Regions from separate parts of the Pseudomonas sp. C11 genome, predicted to be linked through region 1. Evidence: predicted binding sites of a transcription regulator. Region 1 holds the regulator's gene; the other holds the start of a gene.

Region 1 (4,795 bases):
TCTCTAGCATGACCATCAGCGTCGGCATGATCGCCAAGGTCAGCGGGACCTTGATGACGATCTTCGAGCCCTGGCCCTTCTGCGAGAACACGTTGACCGTGCCGTTGAGCTGGGAAATCTTGGTCTTGACCACGTCCATGCCGACACCGCGACCGGACACGTCGGAAATTTCGGTCTTGGTCGAGAAGCCCGGGGCGAAGATCAGGTTGTAGCATTCGAACTCATTCAGACGTTCGGCTGCATCCTTGTCCAGCAAGCCCTTCTCCACCGCCTTGGCGCGCAGGATGTCGGCATCCATGCCCTTGCCGTCATCGGTGATGGACAAGAGGATGTGGTCACCTTCCTGCTCGGCGGACAGCACCACCCTACCTGCGCGAGCCTTACCGGCCTTCTCGCGTTCTTCCGGGGTCTCCACGCCGTGGTCGACCGCGTTGCGCACCAAGTGCACCAGCGGGTCGGCCAGCGCCTCGACCAGGTTCTTGTCGAGGTCGGTTTCTTCGCCCACCAGCTCGAGGTTGATCTCTTTCTTCAGATTGCGCGCCAGGTCGCGAACCAGGCGCGGGAAACGGCCGAAGACCTTCTTGATCGGCTGCATGCGGGTCTTCATCACCGAAGTCTGCAGATCCGCCGTGACCACGTCGAGGTTCGACACCGCCTTGGACATGGCCTCGTCGCCGCTGTTGAGCCCCAGGCGCACCAGGCGGTTACGCACCAGTACCAGCTCGCCGACCATGTTCATGATCTCGTCGAGGCGTGCGGTATCGACCCGTACGGTGGTTTCGGCTTCGCTGGCAGGCGCCTTCTCCGCCGCCGCAGGAGCTGGCGCAGCAGCACGCGGCGCAGCGGGTTCGGGCTTGGCCGCCGGCTTGGCCGCCGGCGCAGCAGCTGGCTGAGGCGTAGGCTTGGCCGCCGCAGGAGCCGGTGCTGCCGCTGCGGCCGGAGCGGCAGCTGGAGCCGGCGCTACGAATTTGCCCTTGCCGTGCAACTCATCGAGCAGCGATTCGAACTCGTCATCCGTGATGTCGTCACCGGCCGGGGCACTCGGGGCGGCGGCTGGCGCGGCCGCTACAGGCGCGGCAGGCGAAGCCGGCGCGGCGAACTGGCCCTTGCCGTGCAACTGATCGAGCAAGGCTTCGAATTCGTCGTCGGTGATATCGTCACCGGCAGGTGCGGCGGGCGCGGCAGCAGCAGGAGCTGCAGGGGCCGGTGCCGATGCGGCTGGCGCGGCGAACTGACCTTTGCCATGCAGTTGATCGAGCAGCGCTTCGAATTCATCGTCGGTGATATCGTCACTGCCGGCGCTGGCTTCGGGCGCAGCCGGCGGCGTATCCCCCAGTGCATCGAGCAGTTGCTCGAACTCGCTATCGGTGATGTCGGAGGACGCAGCACTTGCAGCAGGCGTGGCAACAGGTTCGGGCTCCGGCTCCGGCGCGGCCTGAACCGCTACAGGCTCGGCAACCGGCTCGGGCTGCGCACCTGCTGGCTCGGCCAGGCGTGCCAGGGCCGCCAGCAGCTCGGGCGATGCTGGCGTAGGCTCGGAGCGTTCCCGAACTTGGCCAAACATGCTGTTGACCGCATCCAGCGCCTCGAGCACAACGTCCATCAGTTCAGCGTCAACGCGACGCTCGCCCTTGCGAAGGATGTCGAACACGTTCTCGGCAATATGACAGCACTCCACCAGCTCGTTGAGCTGAAGGAAGCCTGCTCCGCCCTTGACGGTGTGGAAACCGCGAAAGATGGCGTTCAGCAGGTTCATGTCGTCCGGTCGGCTTTCCAGCTCGACCAACTGCTCGGACAACTGTTCGAGAATCTCGCCGGCCTCTACCAGGAAATCCTGGAGGATCTCTTCATCGGCGCCGAAGCTCATGTGGGGTGCTCCTTAGAATCCAAGACTGGATAGCAGGTCGTCGACATCGTCCTGATTGGAGGCGACGTCATCACGCTTATCGGCATGAATCTGCGGACCTTCACCCGTCGACGGCGATTTTTGCTGCTGTTGTTCGGCACGCAATGCATCGTGGTCATGTTCGATACCCGCGAAGCGGTCTACCGAACTGGCCATTAGGACTAATTTAAGCAGGTTGCTTTCCACCTCGGTGACCAGCTGCGTCACCCGCTTGATCACCTGACCGGTCAGATCCTGGTAATCCTGCGCCAGCAGAATGTCGTTGAGGTGGTTGGACAGCTTGCTGCTGTCACGCTCGCTACGCGCAAGGAACAGCTCGATGCGTTTGGCCAGCTCACGGAAACCCTCTGCGCCGATTTCCCGGCGCATGAAACGACCCCACTCGGCGCTGAGGCTCTGCGCCTCATCGGCCAGGTCATTGACCAGTGGTGCACTCTGCTCCACCAGATCCATGGTGCGGTTAGCCGCTTTCTCGGTCTGGGTGACGACGTAGTTCAGACGCTCGGTGGCGTCGGATATCTGCGACAGCTCCTTGGCATGAGGCATGCGCGGGTCGAGCTGAAAATTGACAATAGCGTTGTGCAGCTCACGGGTCAGCTTGCCGACCTCGTGATACAAACCACGATCACGAACCTTGTTGAGCTCATTGATCAGTTGCACCGCGTTGCCGAAGTTACCTTTTTCGAGGCTATCGACCAGTTCGCGGGCATTGGTTTTCAGGGACGTTTCAAGATCGCCCAATGTGGAATCATCGTGTTCCATAGCACCCTCGCGGCCGACATCAGCCGTTGACCCGCTCGAAGATCTTCTCGATCTTTTCCTTCAGCACCTGCGCAGTGAAGGGCTTGACCACATAGCCATTCACGCCGGCCTGAGCCGCTTCGATGATCTGGTCACGCTTGGCTTCGGCGGTGACCATCAGCACCGGCAGGTGCTTGAGGCGCTCATCCGCACGTACCGCACGCAGCAGGTCGATGCCGGTCATACCGGGCATGTTCCAGTCGGTGACCAGAAAGTCGAAGCTGCCGCTCTGCAGCATCGGCAACGCTGAAGTGCCGTCATCGGCCTCGGCGGTATTGGTGAAACCCAAGTCTCGCAAGAGGTTCTTGATGATCCGTCGCATCGTCGAAAAATCGTCAACGATGAGGATTTTCATGTTCTTGTCCAAGTCGACCTCCGTACAGTCCCAAACGTATTGCGTTTGCAACTACGTCCTTTAATCGTGAAACCGTTTCTGCCTGCGAGTGCGCTGCGACTCAGCCAGCGCGCCATTCACTCAGCCGCGAACGCAGACGCGCCGCGCACTGACTGTGCAACTGACTGACGCGCGATTCGCTGACCCCCAGTACTTCACCGATTTCCTTCAGGTTCAGTTCTTCATCGTAATACAGCGCCAGCACCAGACGCTCGCGCTCCGGCAGGCCGGCAATGGCCTCGGCCAATGCCGCTTGAAAGCGTTCATCTTCGAGATCCCGCGAAGGTTCGAGGTGGGTGTGCCCGGCGTCTTCGTGCAGTCCGCCATGTTCACCGTCCTGCAATAGGTCGTCGAAACTGAACAGGCGGCTGCCCAAAGTGTCGCCAAGAATGCCGTAGTAATCTTCCAGACTCAATTGGAGTTCGGCAGCAACCTCGTGATCTTTAGCGTCACGCCCCGTTCTCGCTTCAACGGTACGTATCGCATCGCTGACCATCCGGCTGTTGCGGTGCACCGAACGCGGTGCCCAATCGCCCTTGCGTACCTCGTCGAGCATGGCACCGCGGATGCGAATACCGGCGAATGTTTCGAAGCTTGCACCCTTGCTGGAGTCGTATTTGCGCGAGGCTTCGAGCAGGCCGATCATCCCGGCCTGAATCAGATCGTCCACCTGCACGCTGGCTGGCAGACGCGCCAGCAAGTGATAGGCAATGCGCTTGACCAGCGGCGCATAGCGCTCGATCAACTGGTGCTGGGAGTCCTGCGCACGAGCCTTGTTGTACATACGAAGTCCAGAGGCTGCTGTCATACGGCCGAGTCTGCTGTCGGTTGCTTCACCAGGCGCTCGACGAAGAACTCCAGATGGCCGCGCGGGTTGGCCGGCAGCGGCCAGGTATCGACCTTCTGAGCGATTGCCTTGAACGCCAGTGCGCATTTGGAGCGCGGGAAGGCTTCATAGACGGCGCGCTGCTTCTGCACCGCCTTGCGTACGCATTCGTCGTAGGGCACCGCGCCGACGTACTGCAGGGCGACATCGAGAAAACGATCCGTCACCTTGGTCAGCTTAGCAAAGAGATTGCGACCTTCCTGCGGGCTGTGCGCCATGTTGGCCAGCACGCGGAAGCGGCTGATGCCATGGTCGCGGTTGAGCAGCTTGATCAGCGCGTAGGCGTCGGTGATCGAGGTCGGCTCGTCGCAGACCACAACGAGAATTTCCTGCGCCGCCCGCACGAAGCTGACGACCGCATCGCCGATGCCGGCTGCAGTGTCGATCACCAATACGTCGAGGTTTTCGCTGATATCGCTGAATGCCTGGATCAGGCCGGCGTGCTGCATGGGCGAAAGGTTGACCATGCTCTGCGTGCCCGATGCGGCCGGCACGATGCGGATACCGCCCGGCCCCTGCAGCAGGACGTCACGCAGGTCGCACTCACCAGCGATCACGTCGGCCAGGGTGCGCTTGGGGCTCAGCCCCAGCAGCACATCGACGTTGGCGAGCCCAAGGTCGGCGTCCATCAACATCACCCGGCGCCCCAGATCGGCGAGGGCCATGGACAGATTCACCGACACGTTGGTCTTACCGACACCGCCCTTGCCGCCGGTTACCGCGATCACCTGTACGGGATGCATACCCATGTTCTCTCAATACCTTGTCTAACTTCGACTTGGCCAACCGGCCGTTCGCCCCTGCAAAA
Region 2 (4,795 bases), on a different contig from region 1:
CGGATGCCGAGCGGGCACGCCTGTTGATCGCCGAGTACAATGCCGCGCAACCTGTATCCGGTGACGAGCCGGAGTCCTTCCAGGGTGTGTTGCTCTGCTGACGCGCCCCCTGCCTGTCGAGTCGTTTCATGTGTGGACGTTACGCCCTGTTCCGTTGGTCGCCTGCTTTCGCGGCGCAGCCCGGTTTTCCCGATGATCAGCAGCCGCACTGGAACCTGGCGCCTGGCAGCCAGGTACTGATGGTGCGTGGTGGCGAGAAGGGGGCGGAGTTGGCGCGCGGACGCTGGGGGCTGACGCCGGCCTGGTTGCAGGATCTGTCGAAGAGCCCGGCCCATGCCCGTGCCGAGAGCCTGGCCGAACAGCCCATGTTCCGTGAAAGCTTTCGCGAGCGTCGCTGCCTGATCCCGGCCAATGGCTTCTATGAATGGCGTGGGGCAGGGCGCAAGCGCCCGTACTGGATCACTGGTGAGGCGTCGATCCTCTATTTCGCCGGACTCTGGGAGCGTTATCCGGTCAGCGGGCACGAATACCTGAGTGTGGCGCTGATTACCCGTGCGGCCGCTTCGCAGCGCCGTCCGCTGATTCTCAACGAGGACGAACAGGCGCTGTGGTTAAACCCAGATGCCTCGCCGCAGGCGCTGCAGGCTCTGTTGAATGCACCTCAGGCGGCGTTGCGCGAACGTGCTCTGGCGACTTTGGTCAACGACCCCAAGCTGGATGCGCCGGAGTGTCTGACGCCTGCCTGAATGCCGCCTGACTCAATGGCGAGGAGCCGGCGCCACGGGCTCCTGCCTGATGTTCACACCTTGAACTGATTGATCAGGCGTCGCTGCTGCTCGGCCAGTTGGGTCAGCTCGGCGCTGGCCTGGCTGGCCTCATCGGCGCCGCCGGCCACTTCGTTGGCGACCTGACCGATGTTGGTGACGTTGCGGTTGATGTCCTCGGCGACGGCGCTTTGCTCCTCTGCGGCGCTGGCGATCTGCGTGTTCATATCGTTGATCACCGAGACGGCCTGAGTGATCGCGTCCAGCGAGCTGGCGGCTTCACCGGCATGTCGCACGCTGTCGTCGGTCTTGCTCTGGCTCTGCTCCATTACCTTGACCACGTCCCGCGTGCCCTGCTGCAGCTGCTGGATCATGCTCTGGATTTCTTCGGTGGCCTGCTGGGTCTTCTGTGCCAGGTTGCGCACTTCATCGGCGACCACGGCAAAGCCTCGGCCTTGTTCGCCCGCGCGGGCGGCTTCGATCGCGGCATTCAGGGCCAGCAGGTTGGTCTGCTCGGCGATGCCGCGGATGGCGACGAGAATGGCGTTGATGTTCTCGCTGTCCTTGGCCAGGTTCTGCACCACCCCGACGGCGCGGCCGATCTCACTGGCCAGGGCGGCGATGGCGGTGGAGGTTTGCTGCACCACCTGCTTGCCCTGATTGGCGGCCTGGTCGGCGTGATTGGCTGCTTCGGCCGCCTGGGTGGCGTTGCGCGCCACATCCTGGGCGGTAGCGGTCATTTCATGGACTGCTGTGGCCACCAGTTCGATTTCCGCCAGTTGCTTCTGAATGCCCTGGTTGGTGCGGATGGCGATATCGGCGGTGTGCTCGGACGAGTCGCTGACCTTCTGTACCGACACCACGACCTGGCCGATCATGCTCTGCAGCTTGCTCAGGAAGGCGTTGAAACCTTGTGCGATCTGCCCAAGCTCGTCGGCGCGATCGACCTTCAGGCGCACGGTGAGGTCGCCTTCGCCCTTGGCGATGTCGTCCAGCATGTTCACCATCTGCCGCAGCGGTCGGGCGATGCCCAGTGCCACCAGCCAGATGACCAGCAGGCCCATCGCCGCGATCAGCAGGCCGACCAGGGTCATACCGAAGGTGTCGGCGTCGCGTTGTTGGGCCAGTTCGCCTTGCATCTTGTTGAGATCCGCCATCACCACCTGCACCGGGAGCGACAGCATCAGCACCCAGCGTGCATCGCTCTGGCCGATGGCAAAACTCAGGAACAGTTCGATATGGCTGTGCTCGGGATCATCCGGGTTGTCGATGGAGTAGATCGGCTGGCCCGGTTGCAGCTTGCCTAGGTTGCCCTGTTCGTTGGCATCGAGCAGGACGGTGGCCGGCTCGCCGAGTTTGTCCGGAGCACGGGTGGAGGCGATCAGGCGGCCGTTGCCGGCGATCAAGGCCAGTTCGCCGGCGCCGTCGTAGAGCTGCGCGTCGGCTTGCTTGAGTAGATCCTGGATGAAATTGACGGCCAGGTCGGCACCGGCGATGCCGCGGAACTCGCCGTTGACCAGAATCGGCGAGGTGAACGAGGCGAGCATGGTCATCTTGCCGCCGACGTCATAGGGCGCCGGATCGATGACGCAGGGGCGTTTGCGCTCCTTGGCGCACAGGTAGTACTCACCGGCACGTACGCCGGTGGGCAGGAGTTCCTCGCTTTCCATCGAACCGATGGCATCGATGCCCAGGCTGCCGTCGGCATTGCGGAACCACCAGGGCAGGAAGCGCCCGGTGCCGTCATAACCGTCCCCCTTCTTGCCGGCATACAGGTCGTCACTGGCATCGAAGGCGTTGGGTTCCCAGCCGATGTAACTGCCCAGCAGTTTGGGGTTTTGTGCTGTGGTCTCGTGCACCAGGCTGGCGAGTTCCTCACGGCTGATGCTCAGTTGGGGGCTGCCATTGCTGTCGGTCATGCCGAGCATGGCGTTGAGGCGTGCGAGGTCGGCAGTGATTTGCAGCGGCACATCCAGCTCACGCTGGATCATGCTGGCCTGCCCCTGAACCAGGGTAGTCAGGCGCTGCTCGATGGCTTGTTCGAGTAGCGCGTGCGTGCGTTTTTCCACCATTGCCTGGCTACGGCTGCTGGCGAAAAGGGCGTAGAGCACCAGGGCGGCTACTACGGCCAACACGCTGGCGCCTGCGAGTAGGGCGACAGAGAACTTGATCGACTTGAACTTCATTGCAGCTCCGGACGCAGATAGGTCTCACCACTGAATCGGCTGCGGGGGAAAAATCCTGAGCCGCAACCCTTCTTTAGCACCCGCTTTCTTACATTCGCTATCGCTCAGCAAAGATGGCCCGCCGCCATTGCGCAAGTCGCCAGGTTGCTCGCCTGGTGACTGCGTCCTAGCATACGGACTCGTTTTCTCGGAGAGTCGTGGATGAACAAGTCACTTACCCTGAGTGGGCTGGCGGCAGCATTGCTGCTGGCCGGCTGCCAGGCGGTCAACACCACCAGCGGTGGCGCCGTTGGCGTGGAGCGCAAGCAGTACATGTTCAGCATGTTGTCAGCCGATCAGGTCAACCAGATGTACGCCCAGTCTTACCAGCAGACGCTTAGCGAGGCGTCGAGCAAAGGCGTTCTGGACAAGACCAGCGCCAATGCCAAGCGAGTGCAGGCTGTGGCCAATCGACTGATCCCGCAGGCGCCGCGCTTTCGGCCGGATGCGGCCAACTGGAACTGGGAGGTCAATCTGATCAAGAGCCCCGAGCTCAACGCCAACTGCGGGCCGGGCGGCAAGATCATCTTCTATTCCGGCATCATCGAGCAGCTCAAGCTGAGCGATGACGAGATCGCCGCGATCATGGGCCACGAGATGGCTCACGCATTGCGCGAGCATAGCCGCGAGGCCATGTCCAAGGCTTATGGTATCGAGATGGCCAAGCAGGGCGCGGGGGCCTTGTTGGGCTTGGGGCAGGACAGCCTGGCACTTGCCGATACCGTGGTCGAATACAGCCTGACGCTGCCCAACAGCCGGGGCAACGAGAACGAGGCTGATCTGATCGGGCTCGAACTGGCCGCGCGTGCGGGCTACGACCCGAACGCGGCGATCTCGCTGTGGAAGAAGATGGAGGCCGCCGGTGGCAATGCGCCGCCCGAGTTCATGAGCACCCACCCGTCGTCCAGCAGCCGCATTGCCTCTCTACAGGCGGCGATTCCCAAGGTGATGCCGCTCTATCAGCAGGCCAAGGCAGGTCAGTAACAGGGCAAGGCGCTGCCTCAGGGGAGCGCCTTGTCGGCAAAGGGGCGGGTTTCCAGACCCAACTGCGCGCGGAAGCTTTCCATGTCGAACATGGTGCAGATTTCCTGGATTTCGTCGCTGTGATTCAGAGTCCAGAACGCCATGGCTGAAATACTCAGTACCCGGTCGCTGGCCGGATAGCCAAAGGCCGGGCGCTCGATCGTGCCGATCATGGTGCTCCAGGTGAACACCTTGTTGCCTTCGGCAATGCATTCCTCGAGCACCACCTGAATGTCCGGCATGGCTTGGCGGACTTCCTCCACCAGATGCGCGAAGCCTGCGCTGTCGAGTGCGGCGCCGGTGAAAGAGCTTTTATAGAGGAAGTCGCTGCTGTGCAGTTGCTCGGCGAGGGCCAGTCGGCCTCGATTCCAGGACAGGTCGATATGCTGGCGCACCACCTTCTTGTGTTCTTCCAATGACATGCCTTCCTCCCGAGACGTGCGTGGCAGCACTGTGATGTGCTGCGCACTCTAAGTGCCCGGGAGGTGGCAGAAATTGGCCGAAATGACGTGCAGGTGGCGTCAGTGAATCGTCAGATGAGCCCGCTGAGTTTCAAGGCCTGATAGCCCGCATACACCGCCAGCACGGCAAACGCGCAGGCAGCGAGGCGGCGGATCAGTGCCAGCGGCAGGCGGTCGGCTGCGAAGTTGCCCGCCAGCACGACCGGCACGTTAGCCAGCAGCATACCCAGCGTGGTGCCCATGACGACCAGAACGAAATGCGGGTACTGAGCGGCCAGCATCACTGTGGCGACCTGGGTCTTGTCGCCCATTTCGGCAAGGA

The links. Region 1 encodes FliA, which starts transcription of late flagellar genes. Its sites were predicted from a motif close to CTAAAGTTTNNNNNNNNNNNGCCGNTAA; they were not measured.
Region 2: a site for FliA is predicted at 2,983-3,010, ahead of VC352_RS18520 (methyl-accepting chemotaxis protein). Genes of this name have one in related genera too.

Annotation. Positions count from the first base shown of each region.
Region 1 covers NZ_JAWIIP010000002.1:137,303-142,097, forward strand. Annotated here, with positions in the region: gene VC352_RS03770 (chemotaxis protein CheA) at 1-1,867, opposite strand, end outside; gene VC352_RS03775 (protein phosphatase CheZ) at 1,880-2,668, opposite strand; gene VC352_RS03780 (chemotaxis response regulator CheY) at 2,688-3,062, opposite strand; gene fliA (RNA polymerase sigma factor FliA) at 3,163-3,909, opposite strand; gene fleN (flagellar synthesis regulator FleN) at 3,906-4,736, opposite strand.
Region 2 covers NZ_JAWIIP010000011.1:165,189-169,983, reverse strand. Annotated here, with positions in the region: gene VC352_RS18530 (putative signal transducing protein) at 1-101, shown strand, start outside; gene VC352_RS18525 (SOS response-associated peptidase) at 129-746, shown strand; gene VC352_RS18520 (methyl-accepting chemotaxis protein) at 800-2,950, opposite strand; gene VC352_RS18515 (M48 family metallopeptidase) at 3,152-3,973, shown strand; gene VC352_RS18510 (ketosteroid isomerase-related protein) at 3,991-4,434, opposite strand; gene VC352_RS18505 (TMEM165/GDT1 family protein) at 4,545-4,795, opposite strand, start outside.